DNA from 3 places in the Mesorhizobium sp. M0615 genome. Region 2 is predicted to be linked to each of the others. Evidence: riboswitches for the same ligand, from Rfam matches in the RefSeq annotation. Region 2 holds a riboswitch; each other region holds the start of a gene.
The links. Region 2 has a riboswitch for cobalamin ahead of NKI46_RS11060 (DUF1636 family protein). Riboswitches for the same ligand answer to the same signal wherever they lie in the genome.
Positions count from the first base shown of each region.

Region 1: linked by a shared signal. The riboswitch ahead of metE (5-methyltetrahydropteroyltriglutamate--homocysteine S-methyltransferase) and the one ahead of NKI46_RS11060 (DUF1636 family protein) in region 2 are both predicted to bind cobalamin.
Region 3: linked by a shared signal. The riboswitch ahead of NKI46_RS27840 (aromatic ring-hydroxylating oxygenase subunit alpha) and the one ahead of NKI46_RS11060 (DUF1636 family protein) in region 2 are both predicted to bind cobalamin.

Region 1 covers NZ_JAMYQI010000026.1:20,079-23,350, reverse strand. Annotated here, with positions in the region: gene NKI46_RS29415 (adenosine kinase) at 1-528, shown strand, start outside; cobalamin riboswitch at 937-1,138, shown strand; gene metE (5-methyltetrahydropteroyltriglutamate--homocysteine S-methyltransferase) at 1,233-3,272, shown strand, end outside.
Region 2 covers NZ_JAMYQI010000005.1:311,846-315,117, reverse strand. Annotated here, with positions in the region: gene cobW (cobalamin biosynthesis protein CobW) at 1-1,005, opposite strand, end outside; gene NKI46_RS11060 (DUF1636 family protein) at 1,008-1,436, opposite strand; cobalamin riboswitch at 1,475-1,679, opposite strand; gene NKI46_RS11055 (winged helix-turn-helix domain-containing protein) at 1,709-2,911, opposite strand; gene NKI46_RS11050 (NADH-quinone oxidoreductase subunit A) at 3,239-3,272, shown strand, end outside.
Region 3 covers NZ_JAMYQI010000021.1:29,277-32,548, forward strand. Annotated here, with positions in the region: gene NKI46_RS27820 (ABC transporter ATP-binding protein) at 1-251, shown strand, start outside; gene NKI46_RS27825 (DUF680 domain-containing protein) at 325-558, opposite strand; gene NKI46_RS27830 (DUF680 domain-containing protein) at 630-833, opposite strand; gene NKI46_RS27835 (DUF680 domain-containing protein) at 899-1,105, opposite strand; cobalamin riboswitch at 1,605-1,806, shown strand; gene NKI46_RS27840 (aromatic ring-hydroxylating oxygenase subunit alpha) at 1,924-3,171, shown strand; gene NKI46_RS27845 (FAD-binding oxidoreductase) at 3,209-3,272, shown strand, end outside.

The DNA.
Region 1 (3,272 bases), on a different contig from region 2:
GAGGGCTATTTGTGGGATCCGCCGCGCGCCAAGGAGGCGATCCGGCAGACGGCGAAGCTCGCACACGAGGCCGGACGCGAAGTGTCGATGACGTTGTCGGATTCGTTCTGCGTCGACCGCTACCGGGACGAGTTCCTCGAGCTGATGCGCTCGGGCACTGTCGACATCGTCTTTGCCAACAGCCACGAGATCAAGTCGCTCTACCAGACAAAATCCTTCGACGAGGCGCTGGCTCAGATCCGCAAGGACTGCAAGATTGCCGCCGTCACCCGTTCCGAAAAAGGCTCGGTGATCGTGCGCGGCGACGAGACCGTGGTCATCGAGGCGACCCCCATCAAGGAGTTGGTCGACACCACCGGCGCCGGCGACCTCTACGCCGCCGGTTTCCTGCATGGCTACACGCAGGGCCGCAACCTCAAGACCTGCGGCGACCTTGGCTCGCTGGCGGCCGGCCTGGTGATCCAGCAGATCGGCCCAAGGCCAAGGCAGAATTTGCGCCGCGAGGCGGAAGGGGCTGGGTTGCTGTAGATGCGCCGGCAACTAACCAGCCGCCCTACTGACGCGATGACCGCAGTGGCGGAACTGTGTCAAAGCTCGCTGATAGCGACAGCCATTCGCTTCGGAGAACTGACCCATGCTGCTGCCGTGAAGCTCGCTGGAGGAGCGGTGCAAGGCGTGCTTGCCATGACGGCATTCACCGTCATCCAGATCGTCACCAGCATTTTCCAGAAGCTCAGCTTGGGGAAGGCCAGTAAGGGTCCTGAGGTAACGGAGAACTCGCGGCGTCCGTCGGACTTGACTTGCGATCACGTCCCACGATGCCGAATGCGGGCAGCAGACTGAATATTTCACAATGCTAGACAAAGGCGTAAAAGCGCGATCACATAACGACATAAACATTTCGTTATGCGTCATTGACAAAAGAGCGAACTGCTGTGATTGTCTGCGTGTCGTGGTTCTCGCGTGCGGCGCTGCCGCAGCGGAGCTAAGAGGGAAGCCGGTGCGATGCCGGCGCTGCCCCCGCAACTGTTAGCGGCGAGCCAACCCCAATCACGTCACTGAGGCGAATACCCTCAGGAAGACGGGTAGAGGCTATGACCCCGCGAGCCAGGAGACCTGCCACGCGAATTACGTCCACGGGCGGGGTGTCTCGGTGGCCGCTGCAACCCGGCGTTGATGCCGGCCTGCTAGCGCCTTCCTTGTCACCGACGCCCCAATCATCGGGGTATGACATGACTGTCTCTCAGCAAATTCCTGTAGCAACGCTCGGCGTGCCGCGCTTCGGTCGTCGGCGAGAACTGAAATTCGCGCTTGAAAGCTACTGGTCCGGAACATCGTCCGCTGGCGACCTTCTCACGACGTCGAAGGCGCTCCGTGCCGCTAGCTGGGAAGAGCAGCGCGATCGCGGCGTGTCGAAAATCCCGTCGAACGACTTCTCGCTTTACGACCATGTGCTCGACACCGCAGCCATGGTCGGGGCCGTTCCATCCCGTTACGGCTGGAATAGCGGCGAGGTCCCACTTGACATCTACTTCGCAATGGCGCGCGGCAACCAGGGTCAGACGGAGGATTGTGGACACGCTGGTTACCAGGAGGAGGCTCATGGACCTGGTGTAACCGCGATGGAAATGACCAAGTGGTTTGACACCAACTACCACTACATTGTGCCGGAACTCGATGATGATCAGACGTTCGCCCTCTCGTCATCGAAGCCGGTCGATTACTTCCTCGAGGCTAAAGCTCTCGGCATTCACACACGCCCAGTCATCCTTGGACCCATCACCTTCCTCAAGCTGGCGAAATCGCCTGCCGAGGGGTTCGGTCCCATCGCGCTCCTACCGCGGCTGCTGCCGGTTTACGAGCAGCTTCTGGAGAGGCTGAAGCTGTCGGGAGCCGACTGGGTGCAGATCGATGAGCCAGCGCTTGTCCTCGATCTGAACCCGAACGAACGAGCTGCGTTCGAATTCGCCTATGGCCAGCTGTCGAAAGCCGCGCCCGAGCTGAAGATCATGCTGGCTACATATTTCGGGTCGCTGGGAGACAATCTCGAAACCGCGATTTCTCTGCCCTTGGCCGGCCTGCATATTGATCTCGTGCGCGCTCCCGAGCAGCTGGAAACGGTGGCTCGGCTCGCTCCGAAGGATCTGGTGCTCTCGCTTGGCTTGATCGATGGCCGCAACGTCTGGCGTGCGAACCTGCCCGCCATTCTCGACCGCATCAAACCGATCGTCGCCCGCTGGCCCTTGGACCGCGTCGAGATCGCGCCTTCTTGCTCGATGCTGCATGTGCCGATTGATCTGCGCATGGAGACGGAACTCGACGCGGACATCAGGTCGTGGCTCGCCTTCGCGGCCCAGAAGACCGACGAGCTGGTCTTGCTGGCCCGGGCCCTGTCCCAAGGCAGGGATGCGGTGGCAGGCGCGTTGAAAGCGTCTGCCGAGGCTGCCGCCACGCGCGTGACATCCACGAGGATCCATGACCCGCTTGTTCAGGGGCGGATCGCTAGCATTGAGGACAGCGCGAAGCGACGAGAGAGCGCTTTTGGCGAGCGCTCCAGAGTCCAGGCCGGCTCACTCGGGCTGCCGCCGTTCCCGACGACGACCATCGGGTCCTTCCCGCAGACGCCGCAGGTACGCAAGGCGCGGGCCGCTCATGCGAAGGGCCAGCTGAGCTATGTCGACTATGAGACGTTCCTGAAGAAGGAGATCGAGGCTGCAATTCGCTGGCAGGAAGAGATCGGGCTGGACGTTCTGGTGCATGGTGAGTTCGAGCGAAACGACATGGTACAGCATTTCGGCGAGCAGTTGTCCGGCTTCGCGCTCACCCAGCATGCCTGGGTACAAAGCTATGGGTCGCGCTACGTGCGTCCCCCCATCATTTTCGGCGACGTATCGAGGCGCAATCCGATGACAGTGCGCTGGTGGCAATTCGCCCAGTCGCTTACGGAAAAGCCCGTGAAGGGAATGCTCACAGGCCCAGTCACCATTCTCAACTGGTCTTTTGTTCGCGACGACGTACCCCGCTCCGAAGCCTGCCGCCAGATCGCGCTCGCCATCCGCGACGAAGTGACGGATCTCGAAAGATCCGGCGCAAGGATGGTCCAGATCGATGAGGCCGCGTTTCGCGAAGGATTGCCACTGCGCCAATCTGACTGGAAAGTCTATCTCGACTGGGCTGTCGAATGTTTCCGGATCGCTTCAACGGGTGTAAAGGACGCGACTCAAATTCATACCCACATGTGCTATTCGGAGTTCAACGAGATCATTCACGCG
Region 2 (3,272 bases):
GCCAATGACGACGAGACGCGAGCGGCGATCGTCCTCGGCCGTCCAGGCGCGGTCATAGTAATGGTTGACGCGTGGGCCGACGGCCTGCAGCAAAAGCCGCATCGGCTTGCCGCCGACATCGACGAAGCCTTTTACACGCAACACGTTTTCCTGTTCGGCGGCGGTGGCGACGCGCTTGGCCAGGTCGTCGGGATTGGCGATCGAGGGGATGTCGACGATGAAGGTGTCGAAATCGTCATGCTCATGATCGAAAGCGCCGTCGTGATGCGACTTGCGGTTCTCGATGTCGTCTTCGACGGCGAGACCGAGGCCAAGCAGCACCGACGGGTCGACCTTGCCATGCGCAGTCGGCACGATTTTTACCGCGCGAGCGGAATGCTCATTGATGATGGCGTTGGCGCGGGCCGAACCGGCTGAATCCATCAAATCGCTTTTCGACAGGATGATCAGGTCGGCGCAGGCGATCTGGTCCTCGAAGACTTCTTCGACCGGATCGTCGTGGTCGAGCGTTTCGTCCTGAGCGCGCTGTGCCTGCAACGCGTCCATGTCGTTGGCGACGCGGCCTTCGGCCAGCGCCGGGCCGTCGACCACGGCGATGACGCCATCGACGGTCACCCGGCTCTTCACGCTTGGCCACTGGAACGCCTGGACCAGCGGCTTGGGCAGAGCGAGGCCCGAGGTCTCGATCAGGATGTGGTCGACCCTCGGTGTCAGCGCGAGGATCTTGTCGAGGGCGGGCACGAAATCGTCGGCGACTGTACAGCAGATGCAGCCATTGGCCAGTTCGACGATGTTTTCCTCGGGGCAGGTGTCGATGCCGCAGCCTTTCAGGATTTCCCCGTCGATGCCGATGTCGCCGAACTCGTTGACGATGATGGCGATGCGCTTGCCGCCGGCATTTTCCAGGAGATGGCGGACCAGCGTCGTCTTGCCGGCGCCGAGGAAGCCTGTAACGACAGTGCAGGGAACACGGGAGAGGTTGGCGGCCGGGTTTGAAGCGTTCATCGTCAGTCCTTCAGCATGTCGAGGGGTGGGATGCGGGCAACGAGGCCGCGCTTGAGGCTATCGGGCCGGCCGCGCCACGGGATGAGGCCGTCGGCCGAAGTCGCGAAGAGCTTTGCGCCGGTAACGAGGTCGGCGCCGCTGGTTGCGGTCAGATCGCCGAAGACATAGCTCCAGCAGCCGTCACGCAGGATGGCAGCGCTCAGCCGGCGCTTGCAATTGCCGAGACATTCGGCGGTGCGGACGCGGATGTTGTCATCGGCAGCGGCGAGGCGCGTGTCGTCGGCCAGCAGTTCGCCGGCGCGGGGGTGAGCGTCTGAGCCGGTTTCATCGCGGCATGAGGCGCAGACGATGACGGTCACGCCAGCCAACGCGTCGCTATCGGCAGACGAAACATCCGCTGTGCCAGCCGAAAAACTGCTGTTCTGGTCCAAAAACCGTGCTCCTTGCCCGGAAACCCGCCAGGCGATCGGATACTTTGTCTCAGACGGCAGGTCTCCTGGCTCGCGGGTCATCGCCTTGGTTAGCCGCCTTCCCGGTGTTACCCAGTGGCTTTCGGCCTTGGCTCTTCGCTTACAGTTGCGGGGACAGCCGCGGATTTGGGATTTTCGTCCCGTACCGCATTCCCTCTTGGCCCTTGCCGTTGCGGGCAGGGGACCGTCTGGAACGGATTTAGGCTGTTGCGGGGAGTTGTGTCAACGCACGGCTACGACATGGCGATGTCGGCCAAAGGCTTCCCCAAATTGCCGGCCGGCGTCACTTCGACGCGCTCAAGGCCAAGCCAGCCCTGCATCTGCTTCAATTCCTCGAACAACTCTGCAGCTGTCTCCGGCGGCGCGCCGGGTTCGGCGTAGGCGGCGTGGACGCGCAGCACGCCGGCGGGACGGTCGGCCTTGAGGTCGACGCGGGCGACGATCTTGTCGCCGAGCAGGAAAGGCAGCACGTAATAGCCATATTGCCGCTTGTCGGCCGGGGTGTAGATCTCGATGCGGTAGCGGAAATCGAAGAGACGCTCGGTGCGCGCGCGCTCGAAGACCACCGGATCGAAGGGGGCCAGCAAGGCGCGGGCCTCGATCTTTCGCGGCAGGCGGGCGTCCCTATAGAGGTAAGCCGGCTTGTCCCAGCCTTCGACGTTTACCGGCAGCAGTTCGCCCATCTCGACCAGTTCCTCCAGCCGGCCCTTCATGTCGGCCGGCGACAAGCGGAAATAATCGCGCAGGTCACCCGACGTCGCGATGCCGTGGGCGCGGGCGGAAATGCGCAGCAATTCGCGGTGCGCGTCCTCGGCCGCCGGCACCGGCAGGTCGAGGATCGCCTGCGGCAGCACGCGCTCGGGCAGGTCGTAGAAACGCTCGAAGCCACGGCGGTGCGCCGTGGTGATGCGTCCGGCCCAGAAGAGCCATTCGAAGGCGTGCTTGGCGTGGCTCCAGCCCCACCAGCCGCCCGAACCTTTCTGGCCCTCCAGTGCCGAAGCGGCAATCGGGCCGCGCTCGGCGACCGCGCGGTAGATCTCTTCGATATAGGCGGCGTGCTCGCGGCCCCATTTGGCGAGGCCCAGATACATTTCGTCGCCGCTTTCAGCGCGCTGCATGCGCCAGCGCATCAACGGGTAGGTCTCGACCGGCAGGAACGAGGCCTCATGCGCCCAGTACTCGAACACGGTGCGCTTGCGGGTGATTGCGGCATTGTCGAGCAGGGTGAGCGGGTAGGGGCCAAGGCGCGAATAGAGCGGCATATAGTGGGCGCGCACCACGGCGCTGACGGAATCGATCTGCAGCAGGCCGGTGCGCGACAGCACGCGGGCGAGGTGGCGGCGATCGGGCGTGCCGACCGGGCGGGGATCGAGAAATCCTTGCGCGGCGAGCGCGATGCGCCTGGCCGCGGGGAGTGAGATTTTGTCCTTCGTCAAAGTGTCTTGCCTCGAACCATTTTCCCGACTTTAGCCGGCGATTCCGGTCATGCTAGCAGGCAAATGGCGGGAGATGTGTCAGGAGACAAAAGTGGAGTGAAAGATGAAGGAAATCAAACAGGAGGAGATCGGACCAGTTTTTCCCGGCCTGCCGTCCAGCACTGTCTTTTGAACAAGGTTTGACTTGCTTCGCTGAAAGCCGTGCGCTAACCCTCGCCGCGTTGCAGCAAAGGCACCTAACACGGTTCAGCGGTTAAACTGTCGCGCTTCCGCATTAGGGTTGGTTGCTGTAATCAAAGTGGATTGGCCGCCAACGGAAAGCCGAGCATGAACGTACTCCTCAGTTCATACCTGCCCATCG
Region 3 (3,272 bases), on a different contig from region 2:
TGTCGGTCGCCACCGGCACGGAATATCTTTTCGAGGGCGTGGTGGACTATGTCGAGCAGCTCGGCGAGGTGCAGCTGGTCTATATCGATATCGGTCGCGCCGACCTGCCGTTGGTGACCAAGCTGCCCGGCAATGTCGAGGTCAAGCGCGGGGCAAAGCTGCGGCTGACCGCGGATGCCGGGGACCTGCACATCTTCGACGCCGATGGGCACTCCTTCTCGCTCAAGCCGGTGGAAGTGAAGGCGGCTTGAGATAGCTGCGTTGTACAGGCATGAAAAAAGAGCGGCGGGCTAGGCCCGCCGCTCTTTTTTTAAGCTTCGGCTGTTAGTTGTTGCCGAACCGATCCCTGTCGCTGCTCTGAGGAACGAACTTCTGTTGGTCGTCCGACGAGTTCAGCAGCTTGTAGACCGCCGAGTTGGTGCCGGTCGACGAAGTGCGGGTGGTGTCGACGGCAGCGGCCGGCTGGTTGGCGCCATTGGAGCCATAATTGTCGCTGCCGGCAAAGGCAGCGCTCGAAACAGCCAGAACGGCTGCGGTGGCAAGAACGATCTTCCTCATTTTAGTCTCCTGAATTTTTCTGATGCCGCCAGCTGCAGCGGATAAGCCCGCCACGTGCTGGAAACCGGCTTTTAGCGGCCGAAAAGGTTACGGTCGGCACCGTGGGCAGGCGCCTGCTCGGCTGGAGCCGACTTCTCAACCGAAGCCGTATGGCCACTATCGGTCGACGTAATCGCAGGCTGGTTGGCGCCGTTCGAACCGTAGTTGTCGCTGCCGGCGAAAGCGCTGCCGGAGATGGCCAAAACGGCGGCGGCAGCAAGGATGATCTTTTTCATTTCAATACTCCTGAATTTTTTGGGATCCCGAGAGCGACGGGTTAGCCGCCCTTCTTTGGTCGGGATCAGCGATTGCCGTAGAGGTCGCGGTCGGCGCCCTGAACGACAGGCTGCTTGTCAGCGTGCGCCGGCTTCTGAATGGAAGCCGTATACGAGCTGTCGACCGAGACGGCTGGCTGGTTCGCACCATTGGAACCGTAATTGTCGCTACCGGCGAAGGCGCTGCCGGTGATCGCCAAAACGGCTGCGGCAGTGAGGATGATCTTTTTCATTTTTAGTACTCCAGTTTGTCTGTCCGTCTAGCGGCGTGTCTTGGGAGCAATTCGCGTCGTTCGGACAGCCCCGATGTGGGAAAGCCATAGGCTGGTTTCCAATCACGAAGTTGTTCCGTGTGGACCACGGTCCTGCACCTTGAAATTGTGCCAGGAAGTTCCTCTATGGTCATTTATCGCATTGTTTTCAGTTGCTTATGTCGAACCGAGTGGTTCGCTCCGGTGTCGGTTTCCGGGCCGTCGTTCACACGGTCCTGCACGCATTGTCAACAGAAACGAACCGTTCGGTTCGATTAGAGATTGCTAATAGTAACTTTTCGATACCGTTGAGCCCTTTTTGCCCCCGATCGGAACTGGATCCGCAGCGATTCGAAACGGCGATGATAGCGCCGCAAGACAGGATCTCAGCCCTTCGGTGGTCGGCGGGGCGTATGCCGCGCGTGTCGCGCCGCATGGATACGATGTCGCTTTCATGCCGACGTCGCGATCGCTGCCGTGATTAGATGATCGCATCTCAGGTGCCGCTTCGTGACGACGCAGCGGAGAATTGGGAAGCCGGTCAGAATCCGGCGCTGCCCCCGCAACGGTGGTGGAGTTGAAGTCGCAACGGGAGACCACTGGGCAAGAGCCTGGGAAGGTGTCGCGATGGTCCGCAAGGACAACTCCAGAGCCCGGAAACCAGCCCGAGATGCATAGACTCGACTGATCGCGGTGGGCGGTCAAGAGGTGGATAGTGCATGTCCGGCGCCGCGCCGGCCTGCGTCCGATCCTTCCTCCATCACCACCAAGTTCAGTCCTTAAACCACGAGGACAGAACTATGGATACGCGCAACGACATGCTGAGGCTCCTGAACGGCCGCAAGCAAGGCTTTTCGCTGGAACAGCCCTTCTACACCGACCCGGACTATTTCAAGCTCGACATGGAGCTTATCTGGTATCGCGACTGGCTGTTCATCGGCCATGATTGCGAACTGCCGAAGCCCGGCAGCTATATCACCGTGCAGATCGGCGATTATCCGGTGGTGCTGGTCCGCGACCAGAAGGGCAACATCAACGCCTTTCACAATTCCTGCCGCCATCGCGGCAGCCGTGTCTGCAACACTGAGAAGGGCATGGCGGCAAAGCTTGTCTGCCCCTATCACCAGTGGACCTACGAGCTTGACGGCCGGCTGCTGTTTGCCCGCCAGATGGCCGACGGTTTCGACAAGAGCCAGTTCGGCCTGAAGCCCGTCGCCTGCGAGAGCGTCGGCGGCTACATCTTCATCTGCCTGGCAAAAGAACCTGCCGACTTTGCCCCGATGCGCGCCATGATAGAGCCCTACCTCAAGCCGCACCGGCTGAATCAAGCCAAGGTCGCCTTCGAGAGCACCATCATCGAGAAGGGCAACTGGAAGCTGGTCTGGGAAAACAACCGCGAATGCTATCACTGCGCCGGCAATCATCCAGAGCTGTGCAAGACATTCCCCGAAGCGCCGACGGTGACCGGCGTGCAGGGCGCCGACAGCGATCCGGAGATGCTGGCGCACTGGGCGAAATGCGAGGCGGCGGGCCTGCCGAGCAAGTTCCGCATCGATCCGGCCGGGCAATACCGCGCCACCCGCGCGCCGCTGCTGCGCGATGCCGTCAGCTACACGATGTCCGGAAAGCGCGCGGTGACGAAGAACCTGTCCGACACTGTTGCCGCCGACCGCATCGGCACCTTGATGCACTACCACTATCCGACGACTTGGAACCACATACTGATCGACCATGCGGTCACCTTCCGGGTGCTGCCGATCAGCGCCACCGAAACCGCGGTGACGACCAAGTGGCTGGTGCACAAGGATGCGGTCGAGGGGGTCGACTACAACCTTGAGGAGCTCACCCATGTCTGGACCGAGACCAACGACCAGGACCGCCGCATCGTCGAGGAAAACGCCTTTGGCATCCTGTCTCGGGCCTATGAGCCCGGCCCCTATTCGGAGCTGCACGAGGGCGGCGTGATCCAGTTCGTCGAATGGTACGCGGCCTTCATCGGCCCGCGCCTTGCCGAAGGCGGCCGGCCGGCGCTGCGCAGCGTCGCGTGAGCTGGAGCAGGCGAAGAGGGACCAGAGGATGAATGCGATGACGGATCTTGGGCTCTATCGCCATCTTGACCAGATGGCGCCGTGGAACGATAGGCTGCAGG